2 regions of the Myroides sp. DW712 genome follow, and region 1 is predicted to be linked to the other one. Evidence: riboswitches for the same ligand, from Rfam matches in the RefSeq annotation. Region 1 holds a riboswitch; the other holds the start of a gene.
What was found. A riboswitch is a leader RNA that binds a small molecule or an ion and turns the genes downstream of it on or off. The one in region 1 is predicted to bind thiamine pyrophosphate.

Region 1 (16,473 bases):
GCAGAAAGTATCGATGGACGAGTTTGTAGATGAGACAATTTTAATCAAAGGATCTCGTGGTTTTCGCTTTGATAAAATCGTCAGCTTGTTGGAAGAGAAAACCCATGAAACAGTTTTAGAAATTAATCTTACTGCCATTCGACATAATTTGAATTTTTATCGTTCCAAATTACAACCAGAAACCAAAACGATGGTGATGGTCAAGGCATTTGGTTATGGACATGGGAGCGTAGAAATTGCTAAATTATTAGAACACGAAAAAGTGAGCTATTTAGGGGTGGCTTTTGCCGATGAGGGGATTGTGTTAAGAAAAGCGGGAATCAAAACGAACATTATCGTGATGAATCCAGAAATTAGTGCTTTTTCCGCTATGTTGGCGTATGACTTAGAACCGGAGATTTATTCGATTCGAGAATTGCGTGCTTTTCTTCAAGTTGCTCGTGCAAAAAATGCTTATCACTATCCGATACACATTAAGGTAGAAACAGGCATGCACCGCCATGGTTTTTTAACCCATGAGTTGGATGAACTCCTTGATATCTTAAAACACACTAATAGCGTAGCTGTTACTTCTATATTCTCACATCTCTCTTCGAGTGATATGGAACAATATCAGGGTTTTACCTTAGGACAGATGGAACTATTTGTAAAAAACAGCACCTATATTAAGGAGCGACTGAATATTCAGCCGTTGTTGCATATACTCAATACGTCAGGTATTTACAACTATACCACTTACCAAATGGATATGGTGCGTTTGGGAATTGGTTTATATGGTATTGGAAATGACGTAGAGGAAATGAGACAGTTGCGCAATGTGGGAACATTAAAAACGCGCATCATGCAAGTCAAAGAAATTCAAACGACGGAGAGTGTGGGCTATGGGCGTCGATTTAGAGCAGAGCGTCCGACAAAGATAGCAACCGTGCCGATTGGCTATGCCGATGGAATTCATCGAGTATGGGGAAGTAATGGAGGGTATGTGATGATACAAAATAAAAAAGCTCCAATAACCGGCTCTATTTGCATGGACATGTTGATGGTGGATGTGACGGAGATTGACTGTGTAGAAGGAGATGAAGTGATTATTTTTGGAGAAGAATTGCCAACGACTGTTATTGCATCGGCAATTCATACGATTCCGTATGAAATTATAACAAGTGTGTCTCAAAGAGTTAAAAGAATTTTTTTTGAAGAGTAAGAAAAAGTTTTTTTTTAGAATAAAATAAGTATTTTTGTTAAAAGCAATCAATAAAATTTTAACTATGGGATTTTTAAAAGAATTTAAAGAATTTGCTGTAAAAGGCAATGTAATGGACCTAGCAGTAGGGGTTATCATTGGGGGAGCATTTGGTAAAATCGTTACAAGTATCGTTAATGATGTGATTATGCCCTTAGTTTCGGCTATTATTGGTACACCAGATTTTACCAATATGTATGTGGTGTTAAAAGGAGAAGCTGCGGATGGAGCGCCTTTAGCTGCTGCGAGAGGAGTTGACGGCAATGTTATCTTTGCTTACGGAAGCTTCATTACAGAAGTAATTAACTTTACGTTATTAGCGTTCTGTGTATTCTTGATGGTAAAGGGAATTAACCAATTGAGAAAGAAAGAGGAGGCAGTTGCAGCACCAGAACCAGCAGGGCCACCAGCACCAACGCAAGAAGATTTGTTGGCGGAAATTCGCGATTTATTAAAAAATCAAGGAAAGTAGGCGATTTTATTTTTAATACAGAAAAAGGAGATTGGAAAAAACCAGTCTCCTTTTTTAGTTTTATTCCCTGGGTGAAGAAAATTGTTTTTAGAACTATTTTTATTTTCGTTAAAGTTTTTGTTAGTAAACTTTAAGATGCTGTATTGATTTTGTGTAGATTGTTAATTTTGTTTTGGTATTAAGCTATGTTGGTTGTTAATTTTGGTTTTGTTAACGTATATTTTTATCATCTGTTTAAAATTTTAGTATTTTGTTTTTTGTTGTACTATGCTGTATCTTTCCTTTTGGAATTAGGCTTTGAGGTGTGTGGTTGTAATTGTTTGTAAAACAGTTGCATACATTTTTTAACTTTTCCGTATTGTAAAAAAATAACATAAAATTAGCATATGTCGATTTTTTGTTATTTGTTTGTTAAACAATTTAAAATTAATAGAACATGAGGAAAGTTGTACTTCATTTCTTCTTTGTAATAGCAGCCTTGCTAATGGTAAATGAGGGGTTTGCGCAAAGCAGAAAGGTTACAGGACAAGTTATCTCTGGAGGGGATGGGTATCCTCTTCCGGGAGCAAGTGTGTTGATTAAAGGTACCCAAGAAGGTGTTGCTACCGATTTCGACGGTAACTATTCAATCACTGTAAAAGATGAGAATGCTATTTTGGTATTCCAATTTATGGGGTTTGTTACAGCTGAGAAAAAGGTTGGCAAACAAGCTGTAGTTAATGTGAAATTAGCGGAAGAAGCAGAAATGCTAGACGACGTTATCATTAATACGGGTATTGACAAAATGTCAAAACGAATCTTTACAGGAGCTGTAAGTAGAATTGACGCGAAGGAACTAAAAGTTGAAGGTGTTCCTGACGTAAGTAGAATGATTGAAGGTAAAGCGGCTGGGGTAACGGTACAAAACGTATCGGGTACTTTTGGTTCTGCACCTAAAATTACAGTTCGTGGTTCGTCTTCTATTCTAGGGGATACAAAACCTTTATGGGTAATTGACGGAGTGGTACAAGAAGATATCGTGAACGTGTCTTTCCAAGATTTAGCATCTGGAAACTCTGAAACGTTATTGAGTTCTGCAATTGCTGGATTAAACCCGAATGACGTATTGAGTTTGGAAATTTTGAAAGATGCTTCAGCTACTTCAATTTACGGTTCTCGTGCGATGAATGGGGTTGTAGTAATTACAACAAAATCTGGTCGTCGTGAAGCTCCAACATCTATCAATTACTCTATGGAGAGTACATTAAGAGTTGTTCCTCGTTATGGTCAGTATGATATTATGAATTCTCAAGATAATATGGCTGTGTTGCAAGACATGAGTAATAAAGGTAGAATTGATTTAGCTTCAGCTGCACAAGGTAGATATGGAGGAGTTTATTATCACTTAGCTAATGCTATTGGTACAGTAAACCCTGATGGTAGTTTCCTTGTAAAGAATGATGATGTGAATTCTAATCAATTCTTGAGACAATATGAAATGGCAAACACAGATTGGTTTAAAACATTGTTTAGACCATCTATTGCACAAAACCACTCGTTGAGTTTTTCAGGAGGAGGTAAAGAAAATGCGTATTTTGCTTCTATTGGTTTCTATCATGATCCAGGATGGAGTATTGCAGATAAAGTAAGTAGATTGTCAATGAACTTGAAAAATACTTTCTATTTAAACGATAAATTTAACCTTACATTAGGTACAAACGTGTCTATACGTAATCAAGATGCGCCAGGAAGTTACGATAGTAAAACAGACGTAGTGAACGGTGGAACATCACGTGATTTTGACATCAACCCATTTAGCTATGCGTTAAATACGTCTAGAACATTACGCGCGTATGACAATGATGGAAATTTAGAGTATAACAGAATGAACTGGGCGCCATTTAATATCTTAAACGAATTGGATTACAACCAAATGAAAGTGGATGTAAAAGATATTAAAATTCAAATGGATGCAGAATATAAAATCTTACCTACATTAACGTATAACTTGAATTCATCAGCACGTTACGTAAATTCAAGAAGAGATCATAATATTTATGAGCAATCAAACGTTGTAGGAGCTTATAATGCAAAAGAGTCACAAGTGGTTGAAAATGCAAATATTTTCCTATATAAAGACCCAGATAATCCAACAGCTTCTCCAAGAGTTATTATGCCAAATGGAGGTATCAAATATAGATATGACAATACGTTATTGTCTTACAACGTAAGAAATAGTTTTTCATACAAAGAAACATTTGGAGACAAACATGAAGTAGATGGATTCGTGGGTACAGAGATGAGATACGTTGACCGTGATGCGGACAATGTTGAAGCATATGGTCTGCAATACGAAAGAGGAATGACTCCTTTTATTGATCCATTAGTAATCGAGAAATTAGTTAGAGACGGTGGTTCGTACTATGGATTTAACCAAGATAGAGAAAGAACGGTAGGTTTCTTTGGAAAAGCGACCTATGCATATGATAACCGTTATGTAGTGTCTTTAACAGGACGTTATGATGGTTCAAATAGACAAGGGCGAACAGGAAGTAATCAATGGTTACCAACTTGGACGGTTTCTGGAAAATGGAATGCAAAACAAGAGAAATTCTTAATTGACAATGAGACAATTAGTAATTTAGCATTAAGAGGTTCTTATGGTTTAACTGCAACTGCTGGTCCTGCAACGAATTCATTGGCTATTTTCAAAAGTTTTATCACAACTAGAGAGTTTATGGTTGACAGAGAAAATGGATTGAGAATTGAGGATTTACAAAATGCTGATTTAACTTGGGAAAAACAACACGAATTGAACATTGGTTTTGATTTAGGATTGTGGAACAATAGAGTACAATTGGTTGCGGATGCATACCAAAGAAAAGCATTTGACTTGATTGACTGGGTTACAACATCTGGTGTAGGTGGACAAAAATCTAAATTAGGAAACAACGCGAATATGACTACTAAAGGTATCGAGTTCGCTATTACAACTAAAAATATTGTAACACCTGATTTTACTTGGTCTACGACAATTAATGCGTCATACTATGATCAGGAGATTACAAAATTGCAAAATATTTCTCGTGCAATTGATTTAGTTGCTCCTACAGGAGGTAATGTAGTTGGACGCCCAAGAAACTCTATTTACTCTTACCAATTCACGGGATTGAACCACGAAGGATTACCGACGTTTATTATGGGTGATGGGGTAACAGATAATATTTCTGGAGCTAACTTACAAGACCGTGAGAATATCACAGGTTATTTAAAATATGAAGGTTCAGTTGAGCCGAATAAATCATTAGGTTTATCAAACTCATTTACTTATAAAAACTGGAGCTTGAACGTATTTGTTGTAGCATCAGGAGGAAATAAAATTAGATTGAACCCAATGTACAAAGGACAATATTCTTCAATGTCTGATATGGATGTATTCACCAAAGACATGAATAATAGATGGATTAACCCTGGAGATGAATCAAAAACAAGTATTCCAGTAATGGCTGAAGGAATGTTAATGAGAAATTACGGAAAAAATGCTATTAATAGAGCATATAATACGTATGATTACTCTGACGAAAGAATTGCTGATGGTGGTTTTGTTCGTTTAAAAGATATTTCTTTAACGTATGAGTTCCCTGAATTATTGAAAAAACAAATTGGTTTCTCTAATTTTTCTTTAAGAGCAACTGCAACAAATCCATGGTTGATTTATTCAGATAAGAAATTAAACGGTCAAGATCCGGAGTTCTTTATGTCTGGAGGGGTAGCAATGCCAGTAACGACACAATATTCATTGACTTTAAATGTTGGATTTTAATTAGGACGAATTATGAAAAGAATTAAAATATTAGTGGCTACTGTTGTTTTATCTTCACTTGGTTTTGTATCATGTAGTGATTTCTTGGATGAGACGCCAGATAACCGTACAGAGTTAAATAGTAAGGACAAGATAGCAGAGCTTCTTGTAACTGCTTATCCCGAAAGAGGAATGGCAGCTTTTGCAGAGACATATTCTGATAACGTTTTTGATACAGGAAGACCATCAGTTGAAACTATCACAAACGGTAAAAATTATCGTTGGGAGTTTGATTCCGATACGGGACCTGAAACACCATCGGATTACTGGGATGCTTGTTATAGTGCTATTGCTGCTGCAAATCAAGCATTGGAAGCAATTGATAAATTAGGGAATGCCGATGGTAGTTTAAATGGTATTAGAGCTGAAGCTCTACTAGCACGTGCTTATGCTCATTTTCAATTGGTATCACTTTGGTCAAAACCGTATAATCCTGCTACGGCGGATTCTGATTTAGGAGTACCGTATGTAACTGAGGTTGAAGGGGTATTAGTTAAAAAATATAAAAGAGCCTCAGTTGCTGAAGTGTATAAAAACATCGAAGCTGATTTAGAAGAAGGATTAAAGTACATCACGAATGATTACAAAGTTTCTGGTTACCACTTTAATGTAGATGCAGCTAAAGCTTTTGCTTCGACTTTCTATTTAAGTATTGGTGAGTGGGATAAAGTATTAGAAAACACGAGCTATTTAGGTTCTAAACCTGCTGTTGGTGCATACATTCGTGACATGGAAGCTTTAGGTGAATTGGGCTTAGGTGATCAGTACATAGATTATGGTAGATCTACACATAAAACGAATTTATTAATGGTTACTGTAAATTCTTATTATTTTAGAGATATTGCAGATGATGTTCGATTTGGTTTAACTTACGATGGATATCAACAGGTTTACGCTAACGTAAATCCTTTTAAGAAAGCTTGGCATATTAGTTTCGGTTCAATGAATAATCAAGTTTTGATGGTGATGCCAAAATTCTGGGAGTATTTCAAAATTGAAAATCCTACTGCAGGAACTGGTGTTGGATATTTAAATTATGTCTTGTTCTCAAATGATGAAGCTTATTTAAATAGAATAGAAGCTTTAGTAATGTCTAATCGTTTGGATGAGGCAATGACGGAGTTGTCTTATTATATTGGAACTAGAACAACTGGGTATAATCCAGCTACTGATGTATTGACGCTTGCAAAGATGAAAGAATTCTACCCTGTTGTAGCGGATGAGTTTACACCTTTTTATAGTATTTCAGATGACCAAGCTGTTGTACTTAAAGGGGTATTAGAGGCAAAACGTAGAGAGTTTTTACACGAAGGAAAACGTTGGTTAGATATTAAACGTTTAAATATGGAAGTAGTTCATACATTCAAAGATGCTCCTGCAATTACACTACCAAAAGGCGATTTGCGAAGAGAGATACCTTTACCTTTACACGCTGTTGCCGACGGATTAATTGATAATCCTAAAAATTAAAAATTATGAAGAGTACTAAATATTTAGCTTATTTTGGAGGAACAGTATTAGCGATAGGCGCTTTGTTCGCTTCTTGTGAGAAAGATGATAAATTAGGAGAATCTGTATTAAATGTTACTCCAGATGAGAACAAATCTGATATTGATCGTTGGGTTGATAAAGAATTTCGTGATCTATATAACATTAGAGTATTTCATAAATGGAATCCATATAAAGTAGATATCGAACGCTATTTAACTCCTCCCGCTGAAGAAAATGTTAGACCAGCGCTAGACGTTGTAAAAGGAATCTGGCTTGATGCTTATGCTACAGTTGCTGATACCTTATTCGTAAAAGAGACAGCGCCACGTGAGTTGGTTCTTACTGGAAGTAGAAATATGAATACGAATGGGACAAATACGTTAGGTTTAGCTGAGCAAGGTTATAGAATCTCTTTGTTTGAGGTAGATGCATTACAGCTGAAAAGTGAAGCTGCTGTTAAAAACTTTATTCATACGATTCAACATGAGTATGTTCACATTCTGAATCAGAGGGTTCATTTTGATGAGCAAAACTATATGGCTATTACGTCTAATGCTTATCGTGCAGATTGGCAAAACGCAAGTGATGCTGAAGCTTGGAGTTTAGGCTTTATTTCTAACTATGCACGTTCAAATGGAAAAGAAGATTTTGCTGAGCAAGCTTCTTGGATGTTACGTGATATTGTTGAGTACAATAATAAGGTAAACGCTATTTCGAGTGTAACAGGTAAAGAAAAAATCAGAAAAAAAGAAGCAATGGTTGTTAGTTATTATGATAAAGCTTTCGGTATTGACTTCTATGAACTGTGTAAGGAAACGCGTCAGAGAACGCTTGATATTGTTGAAGCTGCTAATAATTAAGATATGAGAAAAGTATTTTTGAATGGAGCGATAGCGTTTGCTCTAGTAAGTCTTTTGAGCTCTTGTAATAGCGATAATTTTGAGAGTAAATTTGACGATAGTCCTTCAGTACGTACGGAGAAAAGAGTAAAAGAGCTTGAAAATGAATTATTAAGTTCTGCTGATGGATGGAAAATGATCTATTTCACAGATGACTCACAATTAGGAGGCTTTACTTATTTGTATGACTTTGAAGATAACAAAGTGACGATGATAAGTGATGTTGATCCGTATACCGGTTATGCATGGAGTAGGAATCCTTTAGAAAAGAGAACTTCTCACTTTTTAGTTAGTCCTATAGGTAGTACTGTAAATTTGATGTTTAATGACGCAAATTATATTCACCTACTAAGTGATAACTCAATTTATCCTAATAATGATTTAAAAGGAGAAGGTTATAAAGGTGATTTTCAGTTTTTATACTACGGTACTGATTCAGAAGGTATTAATTTCCTAACTCCAAGAGAAGGAGTTAAAATAAAAATGACAAAAGCTACTGCTGAGGATTGGACGAATTTAAAACTGAATAAAGATTTAATGACGGTTCTAAGATCTAAAAGAAGCTTGATCGTTACAGACAATGAAGGAGCTACGGTTTATAATTTTAGATACACCGCAAAATCAAGATATGCTACTGTATTGAATGATGATAAGACAGAATCTGTAAACGGTAATGGTGGAATTGGAATTGGTTTCAACATAGATGAAATCATTGTAAGTCCTGCAATTGAATTTGAAGATGGATCTACAATTTCAGTATTGAAATTGGAAAATGGAGTTTTCAAAGGAGAAGTTGGAGAGAATTCAATCATTATTTTATAATATAAAAAGAGTCGCAATTGCGACTCTTTTTTTTATGTCAAACAAATTGTATTTTTGCAATTCATTTAGTCAGTATACAATACTGACTTTTTTTATTTATGGGACTAGTAAAAGAAATAACAGTAGAGTCAGCAAAATTATATGTATGGCATATTACAGAGTCATTATTAGAATTAGAAATAGGGCTTGAATTAAGTACGGCTAGTCAAATGCGCTTGGCTAAGATGAAAGCGGAGAACCACCAAAAAGCGTTCTTAGCGGTGCGTCAAATTTTGCGTCAGCTGAATTTTGCTGATTGTGATTTGTGCTATGATAAAAACGGTAGGCCGAGTCTTTGCACAGGGGAGTATATTTCAATTTCACATTCGTTCGATTATGCCATCGTAGCCATTAGTGCGCAGAATATTGGGGTAGATGTCGAACTGATTCGCGATAAAATTATCCGTTTGAGTGGTAAATTTTGTAATGAAAGAGAATTAGCCTTGGCACCAGTTCCTTTAGAAGATAAAAAAATGTATTTAACGGAAATCTGGTCGGTGAAAGAAGCGTTGTTTAAAATGTGTAATTCACGTAGCTTGAGTTTTGCCCAAGATATGGAAGTACATGTTGAACAAAAGCAAGCGAAGATTAAGCAAGATGATTTTCAGAAACAGCTACACTATCATACTTTTCGCTTAGGGAATTACGTATTTGTTGTTAGCTATTAAAATAAATTTTAATTGTGGTAATTTTCGTAAATTGCCAAAAAAAATAAACATGGAAGATAATCAACACATTTATGCTGTTGCTCATGAATCGGATACGGTGAAAGCACAGTTTTACAAAAGAACCTACGGTAATTTAGCCTTAGGTGTATTTGCCTTTATGGTATTTGAAACAGTTTTATTGAATACGCCCTTTGTGGTGAATGGAATGTTTCAATTGTTGGGGATGGGTAAATTCTCTTGGTTAATCATTTTAGGCGCTTTTATGGGAATTACTTGGTTTGCGCAAAACCTAACTTATAAAACAGCAAATAGACCACAACAATATGCTGGTTTTATGCTTTATGTCTTAGCAGAAGCATTTTTGTTTGTACCTATTTTAGTCGTAGCCTTAAGTATGACAGGAGATTCTTCCTTAATTGTACAAGCGGGAGTATTGACCTTAGCGCTATTCTTAGGATTAACAGGGGTAGTCTTTGGATCCAATGCTAATTTCTCTTTTCTGCGTTCCATCTTAACACTTGGATTTTTCCTAGCTTTAGGAACGATTGTAGCAGGGATGTTGTTTGGTTTTGATTTAGGCTTGTGGTTCTCCTTAGCTATGGTTGGGCTTGCATCTGGATCAATCCTATACTCGACTTGGCAAATTAAGAATGAATTCGCAGCAGATCAATATGTGCCAGCCGCGTTAAGCTTGTTTGCATCGTTAATGTTGTTGTTCTGGTATATCCTAAGAATTCTAATGAACAGAAGTAATTAATCCCAATACGATAAATACTAAAGCCATACCAATCGTATGGCTTTTTTTATAGCATAAAAGTATGATTGAGTTTTTCTTTGGAGCCTATCGGGAGACGAGTTGGCTGAACATTGGCTTAGAAGGTATCGTCTTTATTTTCGGTATCCTGAGTGTTTGGTATGCGGGCAAAGAAAACATACTCGTGTATCCTACGGGTTTAATAGCAACGGTAATTACGGTCTATTTGCTCTATTTAGCCGGTTATTTAGGCGATATGATTCTCAATGGATATTATTCTTGTATGAGTATCTATGGTTGGTATAATTGGTCTAGAATAAAGGGAGGAGATCAAGTAGTGCGCATCAGTCGAACCAATACGAAAGAAAAGGGAAGGGGGATACTTGTTTTCTTGTTTACCATTGCTATTGTGTATGCCGTGTATCGTTTGACGGATACGCCAATCGCACCCGAAAATTATGTTGATATTTTTACTTCAGGGGTTTTCTTTTTAGGAATGTACTATATGGCATTGAAGAAAATTGAAAATTGGACCCTGTGGCTTATTGGAAATATAATATCCGTTCCGCTTTATGCGTATCGTGGATTGGGGATTTTAGCGCTTCAATTTATTATTTTTACTGTTTTAGTGATTCAGGCTTATGTGGCTTGGTACAAAATTTTAGATAAACAAAAACATGAATAAACAAGAATTAATACGAGAGTTAAATTTTAAAGCCGTTCGAAGTGGAGGTGCCGGAGGACAACATGTCAATAAAGTGTCTTCTAAAGTGGTGTTGTTTTGGCCACTCGCAGATTCAACGGTGTTTAATGAGGAGGAGAAAAGTAGGTTAGCAAGAAAATTGAGTAATTATATCTCAAAAGAGGGGCTCTTAATTTTAAGTGCAGAAGATACGAGAAGCCAAGTAAAAAACAAGGAACTGGTCATCCAAAAATTAGTAGCTTTATTGAAGACTGCATTGGTGCAGCAAAAAATCCGTAAAGAAACGAAGGTGCCTAAAAGTGTTATACGAAAAAATAAAGAGAATAAAAAGAAAATATCGTTGAAAAAAGAGTTGCGAAAACGCATCTTTTAATCCTTTGGAAGGATACGCTTGGATGCCAGTGAAAATAAAAAAGATAGAGTTAAACGTTTATTTTTATTCTAAATAATACTGCCTATATTTGCAGTTCAAATCTCAAAGGGGTGCCGAACAGGCTGAGATCATACCCGTAGAACCTGGGCAGGTAATGCTGCCAAGGGAATATATAAAGCAAGTACTACCTTGCATGGGAACGTGTAATTATTAATCAAACAATAATTGCCCCTTTTATTTGTGAAAGTATTTTTACGAATGAAAAAACTAACTGTAAAATCACTATTTATTTTTGGCTTAGGCCTTAGTGTAACGTTGCCTACTCAGGCACAAGATAAGGTTGTGCAAGATTCTATTCAAAAAACCGCCTTAAATGAAATTATTCTGTCTGCCGTTCGCGTGGATGGAAAATCACCGATTGCCTATGAAAACCTGTCCAAAACGGCATTGGCTAAACGAAATCTAGGACAAGATATTCCCGTCTTAATGTCGCAAATGACATCCGTAGTAACAACAACGGATGCTGGAAATGGAATTGGATATGCGAGTTTCCGTGTACGTGGTTCTGATGGAACACGGGTAAATGTTACCTTAAACGGAATTCCATACAATGACGGAGAATCTCAAGGTTCGTTTTGGGTAAATATGCCCGATTTTGGCTCTTCTGTTCAAAATTTGCAACTACAACGCGGTGTAGGTACGTCAACCAATGGATCGGCTGCATTTGGTGCGAGTCTAAATTTAAAGACCGATGACTATGCACAAGAAGCCAATGGTGAAATAGCCAATTCATTCGGAAGCTATAATACGCGTAAATCAACGGTTAAATTTAGTACAGGATTAATCAATGATAAATTTGAGATCGCTGGGCGTCTTTCGGATATTCATTCGGATGGTTATATTGATCGCGCCTCTTCTGATTTGAGATCTTATTTCTTGCAAGGGGTATATGTGGGCAATACTTCGTTGATTAAAGCCTTGGTATTCGGTGGAAAACAAAAGACATATCAAGCGTGGAATGGCGTATCTCAAGAGGAAATAGACGAGTTTGGTAGACGTTACAATCCTTCTGGAAAATATAAAGACGACGAAGGTAATACGCAATTCTACAACAATGAAACCGACAATTACAAACAAGATCACTATCAATTGCATTGGAGTGAGCGCTGGTCTGATTTGTGGAGTTCTAACGTATCCTTACATTATACCAAAGGATATGGGTACTACGAAAACTACAAGAAAAAACAAGCCTTGAAAGACTACGGTTTTGATTCTGTTTTCGTTGATGGAAATGAAATTGCTAAATCTGATTTAATTCGTAGAAAAGGGTTAGATAATCATTTTTATGGGATGGTATTTAATGCCAATTACAAAACAGCGGCTTGGAATGTTGTTGTAGGTGGAGGAGCCAATAAATATGAAGGAGATCACTTTGGTTCAGTCTTATGGGCAAAAGAACCAGTTAAATTCGACTATAAACAAGAGTATTATCGCGATCATGCCGTCAAAACAGATTTGAACTTTTTTGGTAAAGCAACTTGGCAATTTACAGCTCAATGGAGCTTGTTTGGTGATCTACAATACAGACGCGTAACCTATGAAGCCAACGGAGAAGAAACGGGTTTAGTAAACGAAAAATTTAATTTCTTTAATCCAAAGGCGGGAATTACCTTCCAAGCGAATGAAGAAAATCAGTTCTATTTCTCCTATGCTAGAGCTAATAAAGAACCGAATCGTACGGATTATAAAGAACGTCAGCTTGATCAACTGCCGAAAGCAGAAAAATTAGACGATTTTGAATTGGGCTGGAGATTGCAGACAGAGCGTACGGCTTTGAATGTGAATGCGTTCTATATGAAGTATAAAGATCAATTGGTGTTAACAGGACAATTGAATGATGTGGGAGCATCGGTACGTGAAAATATCAAAGACAGTTATCGTTTAGGAATTGAAATTGATGCCCAAGTAAAAGTGTTGGAAAAATGGTACTGGAACCCAAGTATAACAGTAAGTACCAATAAAAACAAAAACTTATCCTATTTATGGGAAGGAGAAATGCAGTATTTTGGAACCAAGTCCATCGCATTCTCTCCTGATTTCATTGCCTCCAATGCAATAACGTATACTCCAGTGGATGGAATGAGTGTTTCCTTACTCACGAAATTTGTAGGAGAGCAGTATATGTCAAATATCGAAGCAAAAAATTCGAAACTCGATTCTTATTTTGTCAATGACTTGAGCTTGAACTATGAGTTTCCTGTGAAAAAATGGTTTAGAAGCATTGGTGTATCCGTTTTAGCCAATAACCTCTTTGATGTAAAATATGTGTCGAATGGATATTATTGGTCGGATTTTGATGGTACACAAGCCATTGATGGAGCAGGATACTATCCTCAAGCTACGTTCAATATTTTGGCAGGTGTAACGCTGAAGTTTTAAAATAAAAAAGGATGGTCAACTAGATCATCCTTTTTTTGTTGCTTTAGTAATTAATACTTAACGTAGTGCCTTTTTGAATAACGTTATAGAATTGGAGTCGATATTGTGCTCCGGGGGTTTGAGAAGTCCCTGTAAGTAGACTGTACTCTAGTGGCGTCGGATGTTGCTCACAAGTACAGGTGAGGAATATATCCCCGGGTTTATTCAATTTCATTCGTGAGCAATTGCGGTCTACGGGATGGTTTGGACAAGCAATATCATAGGCTAGATAATAAGGCCCTGCATTGAAGATGATTACCCCTAAAACACCTTGATTTTCGATGATAACCGAGTTATTCGGGAATTTTAATTTATCGTAGGCTGGTAGATTAAGATCAATAAAAATAGAAACGGGATTATTCGGTAAATATGGATTGCTGTATCGCACGCTATCTTTGGAGCAACTGAAGCTAATTAATAGCATCAGAAGCAAGAATAAAATTTTTTTCATCGCATAAAATATTTGTAAAACAAATTTAATTAATTAACTTTGACAAGTAGACAATACAGAATTAGATAATTTATTTAAATAAATATTAAAATATTTTTACGCACCAGAAAATCCCGTTTCATGGGATTTTTTCTATTTATATAAACCAGTTAATTATGAGTAAAATTTCGTATTACACTGCTGAGGGGCTGAAAAAGCTAAAGGATGAATTAGAGCAGTTAAAAAGTGTAGAGCGTCCAAAAGCATCACAAGCAATTGCAGATGCAAGAGACAAAGGGGATTTATCGGAGAATGCGGAGTATGATGCTGCAAAAGAAGCACAGGGGTTACTGGAACTGAAAATTGCGAAAATGGAAGAAGTAGTAGCCAGTGCTAGAATTATTGACGAGTCTCAATTAGACGAATCAAAAGCCTTGGTACTTTCAACAGTTAAAATTAAAAACCAATCTAATGGTATGGTTTTAACGTATACCTTAGTAGCAGAAAGTGAAGCAGATCTAAAAGCAGGAAAAATTTCTGTAACTTCTCCTATTGGGAAGGGATTATTAGGGAAATCTGTGGGTGAAATTGCAGAGATTAAAGTACCTAATGGACAAATGAATTTTGAGATTCTTGAAATTTCAAGAGATTAATTTTAAAACACCGTACGTATGAGTTCAATTTTCACTAAAATAATCAAGGGAGAGCTTCCAGCATACAAAATCGCTGAAAACAATCAGTTCTTAGCTTTTTTAGATATTAATCCCAATGCTAAAGGACATACCCTGTGTATTCCAAAGCAAGAGATTAATAAAATCTTTGACATGGAAGAAGAACACTATGTAGAATTGATGAAATTCTCAAGAAAAATTGCGAAAGCCTTGGAACAAGCAGTTCCTTGTCAACGCATTGGAATGTCTGTCGTAGGATTAGAAGTGCCGCATGTACACGTGCATTTAATTCCGCTACAAACCATGGAGGATATTCGCTTTAGTAAAAAAGAAAGCTTAAGCCCTGCGGAGTTTGAAGAAATCGTAAAAAAAGTACAACAATACGTATAATTCTCACCAAAGAGAATCGAAAAAACACAAAGCAGTACGACATCCGTGTGGTACTGCTTTTTTATTGGATTGATCGCTGTTTTTAGACTGTTTTGTACGTAATCACAAAGGTCGTTCCTTTGCCTAGTTCGGAGTGATGGACCCTGATTTTTCCATCTTGATACTCTTCTACAATTCTCCGTGATAGGGATAATCCCAAACCCCAGCCTCGTTTTTTTGATGTATAACCTGGTTCAAATATCTTTTCAAATTTCTTCTTCGGAATCCCACTTCCTGTATCCGTGAGGAAAAGCTGAACAAACGGACCCATTTCAGAAATAACAAGTTCGATTTGACCTTTGCCTTTTGTCGCATCAATTGCATTTTTAATTAGATTTTCAATCGTCCAGCTGTGTAATTCTGGATTGAGTAAAACGTTGATTTCACAGTCAGGAGCTATAAAATTAAAGGTAATTTGCTTGGAGGAACGCTGTTGAAAATACGCATAGGTTTTGTACGTTTCAGCGATGATATCTATTGGAGTTAGCTGTGGTTTTGAACCAATCTTAGAAAAACGATCGGCAATGGTTTGTAAGCGCTTCACATCCTTTTCGATTTCTTCGACAATAACAGGATTGACCTCTTCTAACTTCATAAGCTCAATCCATCCCAATAAAGAAGATAAGGGAGTTCCGATTTGATGCGCCGTTTCTTTAGCCATCCCCGTCCACAAGCGATTCTGTGCAGCAATTTTATTACTGCGATAGAAAATGATAATTAACACCGTGAAAAAAACAAAGATTAGAATTAATGCTAGCGGATAGTACTTGAGTTTTAAGAGTAAAGAAGAATTACCATAGTACAAGTATTGCTTTTGCTTGCCCACTTCCACTTCGATTGGCGCATTTTCATGTTTGAGCTTGCGCAAAAAGTTTGTAGCTTCTTTTTCATTTTGTTGAACTTTCAAGGGCACATTCACCATAGCCAAAATACTGTCTCGATCATTAGTTTGTATGATGGGAATCGTCGTATTATTGGTTAGGATTAACAAGGGAAGTTCCAAATTGGTGTCTTGAGGATTCGCATCATTGAGGGTATTGGATGCCGTAGACCAAATTTCCATTTTAATGCGCTCCTCTTCTTTATACGTCTGAAAAAAAGAATACGTATTCCAAAGAATAAGCAACAAAACCACAAAGGCAGTAGCGATGAGGATCCAACGG
Region 2 (16,473 bases), on a different contig from region 1:
TTACTCGTAAAATGTGCTATACCTTGAAAAGTGGTGATGTCGTTTTTTTTCATTAGAAACGTCAAGCCCTGTGTGGTTTTTTGAACCACCTCTTCTTTTCTACGATACATTTGTTGCTGATTGAGCGCCATCTTTTGAATTTCAATTCCGTGTTTGTTGAATTTGGTCAAGGCCTCTGCATACTGGTGGGTACTATCCAAGAGTGCTTTTGTCGGAATACAACCCACATTGGTACAGGTACCACCTAAGGTGTTGTATTTTTCAACAATTGCGGTTTTATAGCCCAATTGCGCTGCTCGTATAGCTGCTACATACCCACCAGGTCCTGAGCCAATGACGATAAGATCAAATTTTTCCATTGTTGTATCGGATTACTTTATACTTTTTCTATTACGAGTGCTGTTGCACCACCGCCACCGTTGCAAATAGCCGCTACGCCATAGCGTTTATTCTCTTGTTGCAGGGCATGGGTAAGTGTCACTAAAATACGTGCTCCCGAAGCACCAATCGGATGCCCCAATGCCACGGCACCGCCATAGATATTCACTTGGTCCAACGAAATATTCAACAAGTGAACCATAGATAGTGGCACAGAAGCATAGGCTTCATTGATTTCAAACAAATCGATATCTGCTAACGTTAAATTAGCATGTTCTAAGGCTTTGGGAATAGCTAACGCAGGGGCAGTTGTAAACCAAAGCGGATCCTGAGCAGCATCAGCATACCCAATTATTTTGGCCAAGGGTTTTAAGTCATACTGTTCTACTGCTTGAGCAGAAGCGAGGAGAAGCAGGGCAGCACCATCATTTAGATTGCTGGAATTTGCAGCAGTAAGTAATCCCTCTGCTTCAAAAACAGGACGTAATCGCCCAAGTTTCTCAGGGATTATTTTGTAAATATCTTCATCCTTTTCCATCCAATCAGAAGAGGAAGAAGAAAGAGGAATGGGGGTAATTTCTTTCTTGAATTTTCCTTCTGCAGTAGCTTGTTGCGCTTTTTGATACGAACTTTGTGCATAAGCATCTAGTTCTTCCCGCGTAAAGCCAAAGTGGCGAATACCGATTTCTGCGGCATTGCCCATGTGACAATGAGCATAAGCGTCTGTTAGTCCATCGTTCAATAGCCCATCAACACTAGTTAAATGACCTAATTTATGAACCTGACGAGGAAAGGAATAAAAGGGAACACGACTCATACTTTCGATTCCTCCTGCAACCAGGATATGCTCTTGATCCAACTGAATTTGCTGCGCTGCTAAAGAAACCGCTTTGAGTCCTGAGGAACATACTTTGTTGATGGTTGTAGCTTCTGTCTCTGGAGGTAAGCCCGCCAGAATGCCTACTTGTCTAGCAGGAGCCTGACCTAGACCCGCACTTACCCCATTGCCAATGTATAAACTATCGACAGCTGTCTTGGGGATGGCTACTTCTTCTAAGAGGGACTGGAGGACTAAACTTCCTAGCTCGGTGGCTGGAATGTGTTGGAGTTGCCCAAGGAATCCTCCTATAGGCGAGCGCTTGGCAGCTACTATAAAAACGTCTTTCATGGTTGTTGTTTTTTAATATTAATAAAATACCGATTGGTATATTTTTGTGTTTAAAAAAAGTCATTCGACTGCAAGTCGATGACTTTTGCTTTATTTTTCCAGTTCAGTATGGATGATGTGTTCAATTTGATTCAAAGCCACATCCAAATGCTTTTTGTTACCCATAGAGCGAGATAAGAGAATCCCACCTTCAATCAACATAACAAATAGAGCGGCAATTGCGTCAGACTGAACCGTTTCCTTAAAAAGGCCTTGGACTTTTCCTTCTTCAATTACCCCAGCCAAGCGATTAATCCAAAGATTGAAATTGTGTTGCACACTTTCTTTGAGAAAAAGCAGGTGATCATCGGCTTCCGTAGCAGCATTCAAAAGGGCACAACCACCCGAAGTAACAAGCTTTTCCCAGTATTGACGGTAGAACTCAACAAAATTCAACAACGCTTCCTTGGGTGTACTTCCTTGGCTCAGTGCCTGATGAATTCCACGCTTAACTATAGATACATTGTATAGAAAGGCTTCTACCACCACCTCATCTTTATTGCTGAAATTACCATAAATACTGCCTTTCGTTAATCCCGTAATAGCAGTAAGATCCGAAATCGACGTAGCCGCATACCCTTTACTGTTAAATAAAGGGGCTGTTTTTTCTATAATAAACTGTTTAGTTTTCGCTGCTTTACTCATAGTTACCTGCATTCTATGGAACAAAGGTAATAAAAATACCGATTGGTATAATTAAATAGTTTTGATTTCTTTACTATATCCAAACACTATTTTACTTGCGTAGGCAATTGTCCATAATACTTTTTAAACGCTGCAGTAAAATGATGGCTGTGTTTATACCCTACAAATTCAGCAATTTCATAGATGGTATAGGCTTGGCTTTGAATTAATTCCAAGGCTTTTTGCATGCGTAAATCGTGAATGTACTTGAATGTTGTTGTGCCAAACAAGGTTTTAAAACCTGTTTTGAGTTTGGTTTGATTAATCCCTACGCGGTGTGCTAATGCCTGTAAGGTAAAATCTTCTTGATAATGAGCAGTAATGAATTGCTTAATTTCGTGTAGGGCTTCTTCGTCTTTTTTGTGAAACTTGGGGCCTTTTTGTTCTTTCGTTGTTCGCCAATTGTGGTAGTGCATCAAGTGCATTTCCTCTACTTTATTATCCAGGTAATGTGTAGCTAATCGACCTTGATATGGATTGTCTATAAGTTGTTGTAATACCTGTAAAGCCGGAAGATTCAGTTCAAAGTGCAATTTTGAAGATTGCTGTTGGAGAAGTTCGGCTAGATAATCACCTTCCTCTTCAAACAAAGAAGTAATAAAACGTTTATGAACAGCAATTTCTAAAAATTCTCCTTTTTTACTCTTATCTGTTTTCATCAGATGCTCATAAGGTTCCGCTTGTTCTTGAAATAAAAGTGAACCTTGTTCACCAATGTTTAGATTCTCGTGATTGAGCGTCAAACTACTTCCTTGTATACAGCTACAGCTGAGAATTGATTCTTGGGTTGGTTTGACTACGTGATAAAAATCTTCCTCTGCCGTATATAAACCATGTTTAATCTGAGCCATAGGGGTTTGAATGACAGTGATATCCATCGTATAACCTGCTCCATCTACGTGATGTTGCTGTATATTCATATTCGTTGGATGTTGTGCTGTTTCCATAGACTTTTACTTTTGCCTACAAAAATACGTATTTATATTGATTTTAAATAAGATAGCGTAAAATAGCTGCCTTTTTGATTCGAATACTTCTTCTTACGTTGTTTTCTCGTCTTTGTGCGTGGTCTGTTCCACGTTTGAAAATAAGACTTTTGCGGCAGTCTATTTAAAATGATTTTAAATAAAAACACAACCTCATGAAAAAATATAAAAGAAGTATAGCCTTATTATTGTTTTTAACAGCATCAGGTAGTTGGGCGCAAGTGCATTCCGATAGTTTAGCTACAACAAATCAACAATTAGAGCAAGTGGTTATTACCCTAGAAAAAAAACCATTTGTACAAACAAGAGCTTCTGAATCGCTGCGTTTAAATCAAGCGATTGCCAATGTTCCTCAAAACATTCAAGTGCTTTCGCCCGAACTAATCGAAGCGCGGCAAATTACAACGTTAACCGATGGGGTTATTCGAAATGTAAGTGGGGCAGTGCGCTTAGAGGAATGGGGAGATGTGTATGCGCGTATTAATATGCGAGGTTCTCGAGCTTCTGCTTTTCGCAATGGAATGAATGTTTCCTCTATCTATGGCCCCATGGCAGAAGATATGAGTTTTGTAGACCATATCGAATTTGTCAAAGGACCAGCGGGTTTTATGATGTCCAACGGTGAGCCATCAGGAATTTACAATGTAGTTACGAAAAAACCAACAGGAGAAACAGCTCAAAAAGTAGAAGTAAACTACGGAAGTTTTGATTTTGTACGTGCAGCGGCGGATATAGAAGGACAATTAACGCCAATGTCAGACCGTGTTTTTTATCGCTTAAATCTGATGGGAAGCAGTAGAAATGGCTATCGAGACTATCAATTTAACAAGCGTTTGGCATTTGCTCCTTCGTTTTTGTTTCGACTGAGTGATAAAACCACGCTTACCACAGAATATACCTACCAACGATTAAAAATGTCTGATTTTGGTGCAGATTACTTATTTTCAAAAGCAGGCTTTGCCACATTGTCGCGTAAGCGAACTTTTGGGGATCCTGGATTTGAACCTTCCATCATGGAAGATCATAGCTTTCATGTCCATTTGAAAACGCAACTAAACGATCAATGGACGTTACACGCTCAAATGGGGTATTTTAAGTTCAATCAAGAAGGACAGTATATGTGGGTAACCCATATCGACGATCATGGAGATTTTATTCGAACAAGTAATTTATGGGATGCAGAAAATCGCGCAACAACAGGTCAACTATTTGTTAATGGTAGCGTAGAAACAGGGGCTATTAAACACAAAATCCTAGGAGGGTTGGACATGGGACACAAGCAATATTTCGTTGATTGGAGTCAAAAGTTTGATTATGATGATCTTGGGACATTTAATATTTACGAGGATTCATATCAAAAGCCGGTGCACGGTTATCCTTCCTTTGATCGCACTCAGCCCTTAAAACAACGCGTAGCCCAACATGGTATTGGGCAAGCGGATGTAGGGCAAAGTTATACGGGAGTCTATATTCAAGATGAATTAGCTTTCTTGGATGAAACCCTTTTGGTGACTATCGCTGGACGTTATACTACCGTAAAAGAAAATTCCAATATGGAGACGAGAGAAGACCATAAATTTACCCCTCGAGTAGGTTTGAATTATAAAGTAGGGTATAACACCAATGTATATGCGCTCTATGACCAAACTTTTGTACCACAGTCTGGAATAAAAAGAGACGGTTCTGCTGTTACTCCGCTGACGGGGCACAATATCGAATTGGGCGTAAAGAACCACTTTTTTAACAAGCGATTTCAATCTACGGTATCCTTATATCGCATTACAAAAAACAACCATTTATCAGCAGATCCTTTGAATGATCCAGGAGAAAATTACGTATTACAACTCGGACAAACTCGAACACAAGGGATTGAAATGGACCTGATGGGAAAGATCGCAAGAGGATTGAATATAGTAGCGAACTATGCCTATACAGAATCGGAAGTAACCAAGGAAACAAAAGGAGCTGAAAAGGGAAGTCGTGTTAGTGGGTATGCTAAGCACGTGGCTAATGTTTGGTTGGACTATACGTTTGAAGAAGGATTTTTACACAATCTTTCACTAATGGCTGGCGTGACGTTTATGGGAGATCGTCAAACTTGGGCGTTTGGTGGCGGTGGAGGAGACCCTTTACCTGATTATACTCGAGTGGATGTAGGAGCAAGCTGGAAAAAGGAAGATGTAAAAATTTCTTTACTTGTAAATAATCTATTTGACCGCTATTTATACAACGGAGCCTATTACAATTCAAGAGGTGGATTTTATTACTGGCGTCCCGAAGATCCTATCAATCTTAAATTGAGTGTAAATTATCGTTTTTAAGTATGCGTGTACACAAGTTTTACTGTAACCTGCTCGGACTCTTTCTCCTAGGCTTATCTCTACCAGTATGGGCGCAGGAACCCGAAGAACGCGTGGTTATTTTTGGTCAACAAGCCTTAGAAATGGTGAAGTATTTTGGTGGAAAGGAAAAAGTAGTCGGCGTAGGGTATTTGGATCAAAAAGTAAAACCAGGAACTGCTGCGGATTGGCCCATTTTAACCTCGTTATGGCCTTCCATAGAAGCCATACTTGCCACACGCCCTAGCCAACTGTTTGGTATGGAATCTGCTTTTAAGGATAAACGAAGTGGTAGTCCTGAATTTTGGAAGAAAAAAGGAATCACTACAACAGCTGTTTTTGATTTTAATCAGACCCGTACGTTGGATGTTTTTCTAAAAGATTTGCGAATGTTCGGACGAGTTTTTCAAAAAGAACAAGAAGTAGAGCATTTTATAACACGTGAAGTAGAGCAATTGCAACAGATAAAAAATGCAGTTGCTCCCTTCCAGCAGCAGCAACCCAAGCGTATTTTGTTTCTTGCTAATGTGAGATCTAGTGGCATTTACTACTGTTATACCCAAGATAAATGCCTGATTGGTTCACTCCTCCAAGATTTTAATGTTGAGTTTTTAACCAGTGAAAATATGGTCATTCCTATTTCGTTAGAATATATTGTACATCTCAATCCAGACTACATTATCCTATCGAGCTTTCAGGCCAATAGTCTCTCTGATTTACAGCATTATTTTGAGGAGCATCCTGTTCTAAAACAACTCGATGCCGTAAAAAACAAGCAAATCACCACGGTAGATTACTCCAATGCCGTTAGTGGAGGATTGGAGTTCGTTGCCCTATACCGACAGTTAATCACTTTTCTATATCCCAAATTATAAAATGAAACAAACAAAGAAAAAATATTTCTACCTCTTTATCCTTGTTCTAATCGTTGTATTTGCAGCATTTGCAGCTATGCTTTCTGGATTATTATCCATTACGTTGACGGATGTCTACCACATGTTTTGGGGATCCTCTGCAGGCATGCAATCGGAAGAGGGCATTTCTTTGGCAATCGTAGAAGAGGTTTTATGGACGATGCGCATGCCCCGCGTAGTAATGGCGCTATTGGTTGGCGCTGCCTTGTCAATAGGAGGAGTCGTGATGCAATCAACCGTTCAAAATCCATTAGCGGATCCCTTTTTATTGGGTATATCTTCTGGTGCATCCCTTGGTGCAACAATTGCTATTGTGTTAGGTCTTGGTGTAGGAAGTGGATTATGGGGCATGTTGAGTATTCCCCTGATGGCCTTTGTAGGAGCAAGTGGAGCAACTGTTGTAATTTTTGCTTTAAGCTTGAAAAACAATCGCGTATCGACCTTATACCTTATTTTGGTTGGTACCGTTATCAATGCTTTTTGTGCCGCCTTATCCAATGCTTTAGTCTATATCGCTGAAGATAGCGAGAAGGTAAGAGCCGTTGCCTTTTGGACTATGGGAAGCTTGGCACAAGTCAGCTGGTCTGCTGTCGGTTGCGTGGCAGTTGTTTTAGTGGGCGTACTGGTCTATTTTTTATTGCATACCAAAGATCTTGACGCTATGATGATGGGCAACGAATCTGCAGTTACACTTGGTATAAACCCCAATGTACAACGCGTTATTTCCATTTTACTCGTTACCTTAGTAACCAGTTTAGTGGTTGCTTTTTGTGGAGTTATTGGCTTTGTTGGATTGACAATTCCCCATATCGTTCGCAGTTTGTTGGGGAGTAAGCACCACTGGACCTTGTTGTACAGTGCGGTCATAGGCGCGCTCTTCTTAGTCGGAGCCGATTGGCTTTCTCGCATCCTCATCCCCCAAAGTGAAGTCGCTATTGGTATTATTACTGCCTTAATTGGTTGCCCTTTATTTGCCGTTATTTTAGTAATGAACAAAAAGAAAATTTAATGGAATATCCTCTTCTAGAAGTACAAGGTATTTCTTTTCACTATCCTTCTCGCCCTATTCTAAACGGAATAAATATCCAAGTAAAACCCAATCAATTTGTTGGAATTGTAGGATGTAATGGTTGTGGAAAATCTACGCTCTTAAAAATTATTTATCAGGTATTACAAGCCAAACAAGGCGAAGTGTTTTATAAAGGAGTTAACATCAAGACGTATAGCTTAAAAGAGATGGCGCGTAAAATTGCGGTAGTAGGTCAATTTAACGAAACGATGTTTGATACCACCGTTTTAGAGGTAGTGTTGATGGGGAGAATTCCCTTTAAATCAAGATGGCAAGCCTTTGATGAAACGGATTATCAATTGGCGCGTAGCAGTTTGGAACAGGTTGATATGTTGGCCTATCAAGATAAACCGCTTTCTACGCTATCAGGAGGGGAAAAACAACGCATTTTTTTAGCCAGAGCTCTGACCCAACAACCGGAATTGATTATTCTAGACGAGCCGACGAACCACTTGGATATTCGCTTTCAATTGGAAATATTGCGTCTAGTCAAATCTTTAAATATTGGCGTTTTAGCCACGATGCACGATCTATCCTTAATCGCTAATTTTTGTGATTATATCTATGCCTTAAAAGATACCCAAGTGTATGGCCAAGGTAAACCTGCAGCTGTATTAACCCCAGAGCAAATTCACGTGATTTTCGGCGTGGACTGCAAGGTGATTCAAACAGAAAAGGAATTGTTTTTTAGTTACTATTGATTGGATGAGGTTCAGTGGAGAGCTTTTTTGTCACGCATAGTAATCTTATATCCCATTATCTTCCTTAGTTGCACCCTTTGCTTTTTTAGAACTAAAAGGGTTGTGTTTTTGATTTACTCTTAGTTTTGTTTTTATTTTCTTAATTTTTATTTGACTTTTAATGTTTTTTAGTTTGTTTATTTGTATTTATATTTTTTATACTTGTTAAAATATAATTATTTAACTAAATATTAATTTAAGTAAGTATTTTTGCGAAAACTTTTGATGCAGTTCTTGAAATAAGGTATTGGATAATTGAAAGAAGTTGATGAGAATAAAAATATAGTTTGTCTATGAGAATACAAGTACTTCTATTTGTACTATTGACAACCACGTTAGGGTTTAGTCAAAAAGTTGTCTGGGAACAGACGTTGGGCAGTACGCATGCAGAGTATTTATTTGATGTGTTGCCTACAGCCGATTATGGATTTTTATTGGCAGGGAGTTCCCTTTCTGATAAAGGTGGTGATCTTCAGGCGGCCCGTCGAGGGAATATTGATGCCTGGTTGTGGAAGATGAAGGAGGACGGTACCCAAGAATGGCAATACCGCTTGGGTGGCGATGGTAATGATTATCTACACAGTATTTGTCATACGCGTGATGGTGGATTCTTGTTGGGGATCACGTCCACTTCCGGAAAATCAGGAGATAAAACACAAGAGAACAAAGGCAAGGAAGATTTGTGGTTGGTGAAGCTCAATGCAGCCAAGACCATCGAATGGCAAAAGACCTATGGTGGAATAGGAACGGAAGAAATCGTTAAACTGATTGCTTTAAAAGGAGGAGATTATGTCGTACTCGCCAATAGTAATTCCATTGTGTCAGGAGATAAGGCAGTGCCATATTATGGAGGGATGGATCTCTGGATTTTGCGTTTAAATAACCAAGGAACCCTACTTTGGCAAAAGAGCTATGGTGGGGCATATAACGATTTGGGTGTGGATTGTATGATGAAAAAATGAGCTATGATTTAAATGGAAACATCTTAACCCTTAACCGCAAAGGACGTAATGTGAATACAGCTATTGCGTTGGATTTAGATCAATTGACCTACAGCTACGAAGGCAATAAACTCCAAAAGGTGGTGGATGCCTCCAACAATACCGATGGATTTAAGCAAGGCAGTACAGCAGCGAAACACTACGACTACGACGAATTTGGCAACTTAAAAGTAGATCGTAACAAAGGCATAACGGGAATCAAGTACAACCACTTGAATTTACCGACGGAAATTGCCTTTAGCAGTGGAAAAATTAACTACCTTTATACAGCCACAGGTGAAAAAGTACAGAAAAAAGTAACCCAAGGAAGTACCACGGTTGTTACGGATTATCAGGATGGTTTCCAATATGTTGATGGGGTATTGCGTTTCTTTCCTACCGCAGAGGGGTATTTTGATGCAGAAACACAAAACTATGTGTATCAATACCGCGACCACCTCGGTAATGTCCGTTTAAGCTATTCGGATGCCAATAAAAACGACAAGATTGACGTTGGTGAGATCATTGAAGAAACGAATTACTATCCATTTGGATTGGCGCATAGTGGATACAACGAGAAGAATAATACGATTGGCGCGCACTATAAGTATCAGTATAATGCTAAAGAGTTACAAGATGAGTTAGGATTGAATGTATACGATTACGGTGCAAGGAATTATGATGCTGCACTGGGTCGATGGATGAATGTGGACCCGTTGGCGGAACAAGCAGTTAATTGGACACCGTATCGCTACTCGCTTAATAATCCAGTAATGTATACGGACCCTACTGGTCTTTTTGAGACAAAATTTGGAGCATGGTGGCATAAATTATGGAATGGAGATGATAGTAGTAGTGATATTATGTATAATGAAGAACGTAAAGAATATTTTTATACAAATCATTCCTCTTATGAAGATGAAAGTGGAAATCAAGGATTGAATATGTCTTTCATTTATAATAGTATTAAGGGAGATGGAGGAAGACCTGTTTTTGAAGTTGAAGGAAAAGCTAGTATAGGTTTGCAAGCGGGTTTGACTGTTCCATTCGGGAGTATTGAAGCAGGAGCTATTACTGCGGATATAGGAAGTTTAGGATATAGTAATCAAAATCCAGATCAACCTATAGCAAGGTGGGGGGATGGAACAGGACATAATTTTATTGGTGGATCATTAAATGTTCCCTATTTTAAAAATATTGCTATTTCGGGTAAATTGGACTATGTTACTAAAGATATGACACCTAGTGGACAATTGTTAGATTATTATCCTAATCATGGGAACCTTCAATCCGAATGGGGTGTAGGTCCTGCAAAAAGTGTAAAGATGGCTAAAATGCCTCATTTAACGAATAAAACATCTTTAGGAGGTGGGGAAATAGCTGCTAAAGTAGGAACTCCCGCAGGATCTAATAATTATGTTCTAGATCTTGGTGTAGGTGTTAAAGCCATAATAGGAATCGATGTTTCACTTAAAATAGGTTTAACAGGTAAAACGAGAAAATGATGTATACAGCAATAACTTTGAATGGAAATACAGATATTTACTTTGATAATGAATTGTTATTTAGATGTTTAACTTATAAATACTTCCTTAAGGATATTTTTTATATAGAAGATATCCATGGAGTAAAATTATTAGAACTAGAAATCAAGAATTTCTTTGGATTTAATAAAAAATACTTGATAATAGGTCAAAAATTACATCAACAGATTAGTTTATTTAAACTTAAGAGAAAATTATATTTAAAAGTGGAAAATGATATTATTTCATTAAACAAAAAGATAAGAGCATGGAAATTTGAAGGAGATTTCATTGTAAATAATAATTTTTTTGGAAATTTTAATAACGATTTAAAATTTTTCAAGTCATCATTTACATTTGATTTTAATGGCAAGAGTGACGTTAACATTTATTGTATAATATTATTTTCTATTTTGGTTATAGATGAGTTTAATACTCGACCAAGTACATAATTAAAGAAATGACAGCACTAGAATTTATAAAATCAAGTAAAAAGAGGCGAATAGCAGCTTTTTTAATAGATCACTTTGTGATAACATTTTTAATAGTTACAATTTTATTTCTGTTTTTTGGAGAAAGTTTAATTAATGGGAATAATACAGAACAAATTATACCAATACTACTTTCTGCACTAGTACCCGGGATTATCTTCTATTTTGCAAAAGATAGTTATCAAGGAATGAGTATTGGTAAATGGATTATGGGAATTAGGGTTCGAGATGAAGAGAACTTTAATGAAGTTCCTTCTTTCAGTAGACTTTTTTTACGTAATCTTTTCCTGATTATATGGCCAATAGAGTTTATTATATTGGCTATTAATATACAAAAGAAAAGATTAGGCGATAAAGTTGCAAAAACGGTTGTGCTAAAGAATCCTCTTAAATCCTCAAAAGTTTCACGTATTATGGCGTTAATAAGTGTTGGGATGTTATTTTTTTTATTTGTGTTTTTTATAGTTGGAAGTACAATGAAAAAATCAGATGCTTATAAAACTGCTATAAAAGAAATAGAAAAAAACGAACAGCTAAAAAACGAAATAGGAACTGTCATGAACTACGGTATGCTTCCTACTGGAAATATTAGTATTAACAATGGATATGGTCAGGCTTTATTAGAAATAAAGGCTATTGGTGTGAGACAAACTGTTAAGGTTTTAGTTTATTTAGAAAAAGAACCAGAAAGTGAATGGCGATTAGTTGAAATGCAAAAAGAGGATGGAACTGTTTTGTATTTATATAATACGCTGTAATTTAGTTTGTTTAAGGAAGGAATCAAGCAGCTCCATGACTACATTTTTCTTATCGTCTGGGAGTTTTAGGATAGCTATAGTTTTGTTTAGTAGGTCTTTTTCGATTATGATATCCGTATTGCCTACTAGATAATCTAGGGATACATTTAATATATCACACATAACCAAAAAAACAACCCCCGCTGTCCAATTCTTCCAAATTAGGGAGTAAATAAGGTTAAAAAAGACTATTTTTCCTGTCTTTAAAAAATATAAATACTACATTATCAAATAGTTATGTTTGTTTGGTTTTAGGTTTGTTTGGGAGTTGTTCGGGAACGCTTCGGTAAAACAACGGTTTTACAAGGCTCGGAGGCAGGTTTACCGAACCAAACTAGAACAAAACCCCCAGCAAACCTCCAAAAAACACCTTCCTACGTATATCCTACTTCTTTATCCGTTATCTACAATCCACTAGAATAGAAGACTTTTGTGCATGAAACCACCTCTGAACAAGAAGTTGTTAGGAGGAATAAATAGAAAAGTATGATTTTTAAAAATAAGTGGTTCATTCTCTTTATCTTGCTATTGGCCACCATTCTTTCTCCTTTAGATTTTTACATCGTCAATTTAGCCTTACCCTCCATACAACAAGCGTTGGATGCTAGTAATAGCGAATTGCAAATGATTGTGTCTTTTTATACCTGTGCCTATGCGGTATTTCAGATTTCAGGTGGGCGATTGGGTGATTTATATGGAAGAAAGACGATATTTCTGATTGGATTAACGGGATTTATTGGCGCTTCTGTTCTGTGTGGAGTGGCGCAATCTTCAACCGTAATGATTGTAGGGCGTATCTTTCAAGGCGTATCAGGAGCAGTGATGATTCCACAAGTATTAGCCATTCTTCATACCCTATTTGACGAGAGAGAAAAACGCTTGGTCATGGCGCTATACAGCTTTACCTTTGGGATTGCCGCAGCCCTCGGACAGTATTTAGGAGCCTTATTAATTGAATGGAATCTCTTTGGTTTGGGTTGGCGTATTATCTTTTTGGTCAATCTACCTGTTGGATTGTTGGCTTTGATTTTAGCTTGCTTACTCTTGCCTAAACCAACGCTTTCAACAAAAGAACAGATTGATTATGGTGGAACTTTACTCTTGAGCTTGGGGTTAATGAGTTTTATTTATCCATTAACCACGCTCATTGAACATGGAATTACAATACAAACTTTGGTGTATCTATTGAGCTCCTTTATTTTTTTGTATGGATTTGTACAGGTGGAAAAAAAACGCAAAAAACAAGCACAGTCTGTGCTCGTTGATTTCGATGTCTTCCAATTTAAAAACTTAAAATTAGGCGTCATGATTAGTTTTCTTTACTATGCTAGTGGGGTGTTTTACTTGGTTTTTGGTATTTACTTACAAAAAGAATTACATTGGACGAGTATGGAAGCGGGGAAGGCTATTATTCCCTTTGGTGTTGGTTTTATTTTAATGTCGTTGAGCTCTTCTGTATTGAGTAAATACCTAAAACAACATATTTTATCCTTTGGACTTCTGGTTTACTGCTTGGGATTTGCCTTATTGTTGTGGACGCTCTATCATTTTCATCCGTTGCTATTTAAGCTCGATTTGTTTGTCATTGGCAGTGGAATGGGACTCACTTTAGCAGCTGTCGTGCGATTGAGTTTAAGTCAGATTCCAACGGCTTTTGCTGGATTGGCTTCGGGTGTGATTAACTGTGGACTGCAAATTGGCTCAGCTTTTGGCGTAGCGGCTATTGGAAGCATATTTTTTGCTATAGCAACGGTGGAAAATTATACCTTGGCATTTGCAGCCGTATTGATTATTTTATGTGTACTTCTCATCATAGCGTTGTTCTTAAGCCGAAAGTTAGTGAAGTCTTTAGAATGAGTCCTGTGATTCAGGAAATAGAGATTTGATTAACAGAAACTTATCTTTTGATTGAAAAAGCTTAAGCCTTTGTGTTTTTTAGTGTCAAAAAAAAAGACCACCTTTGTGCCTTGAAAGGGGTGCTGCGAGCAATTGCGGCTGAGATGATACCCTGGAAGTCATTCCACACCTGATCTAGGTAATACTAGCGTAGGGATAATCAAACTATCATCTCATCATGTACTTAATTTAAGTGAATATGATGCAGGACATTTTACAACAAACAACGGGAACCCAATGGTTTGGCGTTCTTTTTTCTATGATTCAAGTCGTACTGGCTTGGAGAAATAATCCCAACAACTATCTTTTTGGTATTGCTGGTATTGCTTTGACGCTTTATGTCATGTTTGTTTCCAAACTCTATGGTGAATTTACACTCAATCTTTACTATTTAGGAATGAGTATTTATGGATGGCTCTATTGGAAATACGGTAAGCAAAAAGAAGAAACCAAGATTTCCACTACAACAGGGCAGGAGAAGCTCATTGTTATAGGAATTGTTAGTTTTACGTTTGGGATATTCTGGTTTTTCCTAACCCATTATACGGATTCAGATGTGCCTATTTGGGATGCGATTGTTTCCGCTTTTGCTTGGGCAGGAATGTGGTTGATGGCTAAACGCAAGGTAGAGAATTGGATTTTATTAAATATCAGTAACTTTATTGCTGTACCTTTGATGGTGCACAAAAACCTCTATCTCTATGCAGGATTAACAGTATTTCTGTTTATTGTGGCTGTATTGGGATATATCAAATGGAGTCAAATGTTAAAAGAAGAAAATTATGTTGAATGCTAATGAACTGAGAACTGCTATGCAAGGTGCAACGGCAATATCAGACGAAGTGATTACACATATTTACAAGCAACGCTGGTTACAAATATGGGTACCTCAAAACTATGGTGGTTTGGGCTGTGATTTTAGAACAGGCTTGCTCCATTTGTATGATTGGGCTAAAATAGATGGGAGTTTAGGGTGGATGTTGACACTTTGTGCTGGAGCCAATTATTTTGCGCGAAATATACAACCAGAAACAGCTAAAAAGCTATTTGCTAGTGAATACACCTGTTTTGGTGGGAGTGGTATGGTTGGCGGAACGGCAGATGAACAAGCAGATGGAACCTATCTTGTGAATGGACTTTGGCATTATGCTACTGGAGCGCCTTATTTGAGCCATTTCACCCTAAACGCCCAGGTATTTAAACAAGGAAAGCCCGTCTTGGAAGCAGATGGAACAGCAGTTATTCGCTCGTTTATTATTCCCAAAGATCAAGTGACCATCATTCCCAATTGGAAATCCATGGGAATGAAAGCAACTGGAACATTTTCCTTTGAAGTAAAACAGGCCGTTATTCCTGCGGATTACTACTTTGTTTATGATACATTTTATACAGAGGATGCCATCATCAAGATTCCCTTTCGCCTTTTTGCCGATTTAACGCTATTGGTTAACTATTTAGGAATGGCGGCCCATTTTATGGATGAAGCAAGTAATTTTTTAGACCATAACCGTTTACATACCCATCAAAAAGGAATCAAAATTGCATTAGAAGGAATCTTAACATATGCGATTCAATTAGAAGGATTATTGGAGCACAATATTCCCATATCCACGACATTAGAAGAGGAAATTCACTACTATGGAGAATGCGTATTGGAACAACTCATTCCTCAAATTACCCAAGTATATGTACAATTGGGGATTAAGGCCACACAGATAGACCAACCCATACACCAGGTGTTTTGTGATTTCTTTACCGCTACGCAACACGTCAATTTTAGAGCAGAATTAAAGGAGCAGCGCATGTAATTCGCTTTGCTTCTAAAATAAAAAGGAGAATTCCATTGTGATACTTCTTCTGAAGCTGTATTTTTGCAGCTAGAATGAACTTTATCCCAAGCAGGGGTAAAGTTTATTTTTTTTAACTGTTTGAAATGAGTGAAAAAAGAACTGCTATTTCAGCCGCTTTAACCTCTATTATGTGTGTACAAGGAGGAGCGTCTTTAGCAAAAAAGCTGTTTCCAGTCTTGGGACCAGCAGGGGCAAGCTCCTTGCGCATTGGTTTATCTGCCATCTTATTACTAATTATTAATCGACCGAATTTTAAGGCCTTGAATAAACAACAGTGGCTTTGCTGTTTGGGTTATGGCGTGAGTATTGGAGGAATGAATTTACTCTTCTATTTCGCTATTGAGCGTGTACCTTTGGGATTGGGGGTGACTGTAGAATTCGTCGGTCCGTTGCTCTTAGCGCTGTTCTTATCCCGAAAAATACTCGATGTGCTATGGGCTTTGCTCGCTTGCATTGGCATTTTGTTGATCGTACCTTGGAAGAGTAATAACGTAGATCTAATCGGATTAGCTATGGCGTTTACAGCAGGTATGTTTTGGGTCGGTTACATCGTGATGGGTAGTAAAGTTACCAAACTAATCGATGGACGTACTGCTGTTTCTATTGGAACCTTATTTGC

Region 2: it holds a riboswitch for thiamine pyrophosphate, as region 1 does, so the genes downstream of both, pnuC (nicotinamide riboside transporter PnuC) here and ACLJX0_RS13255 (TonB-dependent receptor) in region 1, are expected to answer to the same signal.

What each region holds. Positions count from the first base shown of each region.
Region 1 is NZ_JBKFDO010000019.1:60,621-77,093, forward strand. It holds gene ACLJX0_RS13205 (bifunctional UDP-N-acetylmuramoyl-tripeptide:D-alanyl-D-alanine ligase/alanine racemase) at 1-1,201, shown strand, start outside; gene mscL (large conductance mechanosensitive channel protein MscL) at 1,266-1,712, shown strand; gene ACLJX0_RS13215 (SusC/RagA family TonB-linked outer membrane protein) at 2,149-5,514, shown strand; gene ACLJX0_RS13220 (RagB/SusD family nutrient uptake outer membrane protein) at 5,599-7,023, shown strand; gene ACLJX0_RS13225 (substrate import-associated zinc metallohydrolase lipoprotein) at 7,029-7,904, shown strand; gene ACLJX0_RS13230 (DUF4302 domain-containing protein) at 7,908-8,765, shown strand; gene ACLJX0_RS13235 (4'-phosphopantetheinyl transferase family protein) at 8,864-9,472, shown strand; gene ACLJX0_RS13240 (Bax inhibitor-1 family protein) at 9,522-10,229, shown strand; gene pnuC (nicotinamide riboside transporter PnuC) at 10,291-10,911, shown strand; gene arfB (alternative ribosome rescue aminoacyl-tRNA hydrolase ArfB) at 10,904-11,302, shown strand; TPP riboswitch at 11,399-11,487, shown strand; gene ACLJX0_RS13255 (TonB-dependent receptor) at 11,561-13,741, shown strand; gene ACLJX0_RS13260 (hypothetical protein) at 13,785-14,231, opposite strand; gene greA (transcription elongation factor GreA) at 14,387-14,863, shown strand; gene ACLJX0_RS13270 (HIT family protein) at 14,882-15,271, shown strand; gene ACLJX0_RS13275 (sensor histidine kinase) at 15,354-16,473, opposite strand, start outside.
Region 2 is NZ_JBKFDO010000006.1:44,980-61,452, forward strand. It holds gene lpdA (dihydrolipoyl dehydrogenase) at 1-359, opposite strand, end outside; gene ACLJX0_RS06405 (thiolase family protein) at 377-1,546, opposite strand; gene ACLJX0_RS06410 (TetR/AcrR family transcriptional regulator) at 1,637-2,230, opposite strand; gene ACLJX0_RS06415 (helix-turn-helix transcriptional regulator) at 2,317-3,216, opposite strand; gene ACLJX0_RS06420 (TonB-dependent siderophore receptor) at 3,411-5,576, shown strand; gene ACLJX0_RS06425 (ABC transporter substrate-binding protein) at 5,579-6,469, shown strand; gene ACLJX0_RS06430 (FecCD family ABC transporter permease) at 6,471-7,517, shown strand; gene ACLJX0_RS06435 (ABC transporter ATP-binding protein) at 7,517-8,278, shown strand; gene ACLJX0_RS06440 (hypothetical protein) at 8,611-9,279, shown strand; gene ACLJX0_RS06445 (RHS repeat domain-containing protein) at 9,276-10,802, shown strand; gene ACLJX0_RS06450 (hypothetical protein) at 10,799-11,272, shown strand; gene ACLJX0_RS06455 (RDD family protein) at 11,281-12,069, shown strand; gene ACLJX0_RS06460 (MFS transporter) at 12,595-13,965, shown strand; TPP riboswitch at 14,071-14,180, shown strand; gene pnuC (nicotinamide riboside transporter PnuC) at 14,204-14,800, shown strand; gene ACLJX0_RS06470 (hypothetical protein) at 14,787-15,812, shown strand; gene ACLJX0_RS06475 (EamA family transporter) at 15,938-16,473, shown strand, end outside.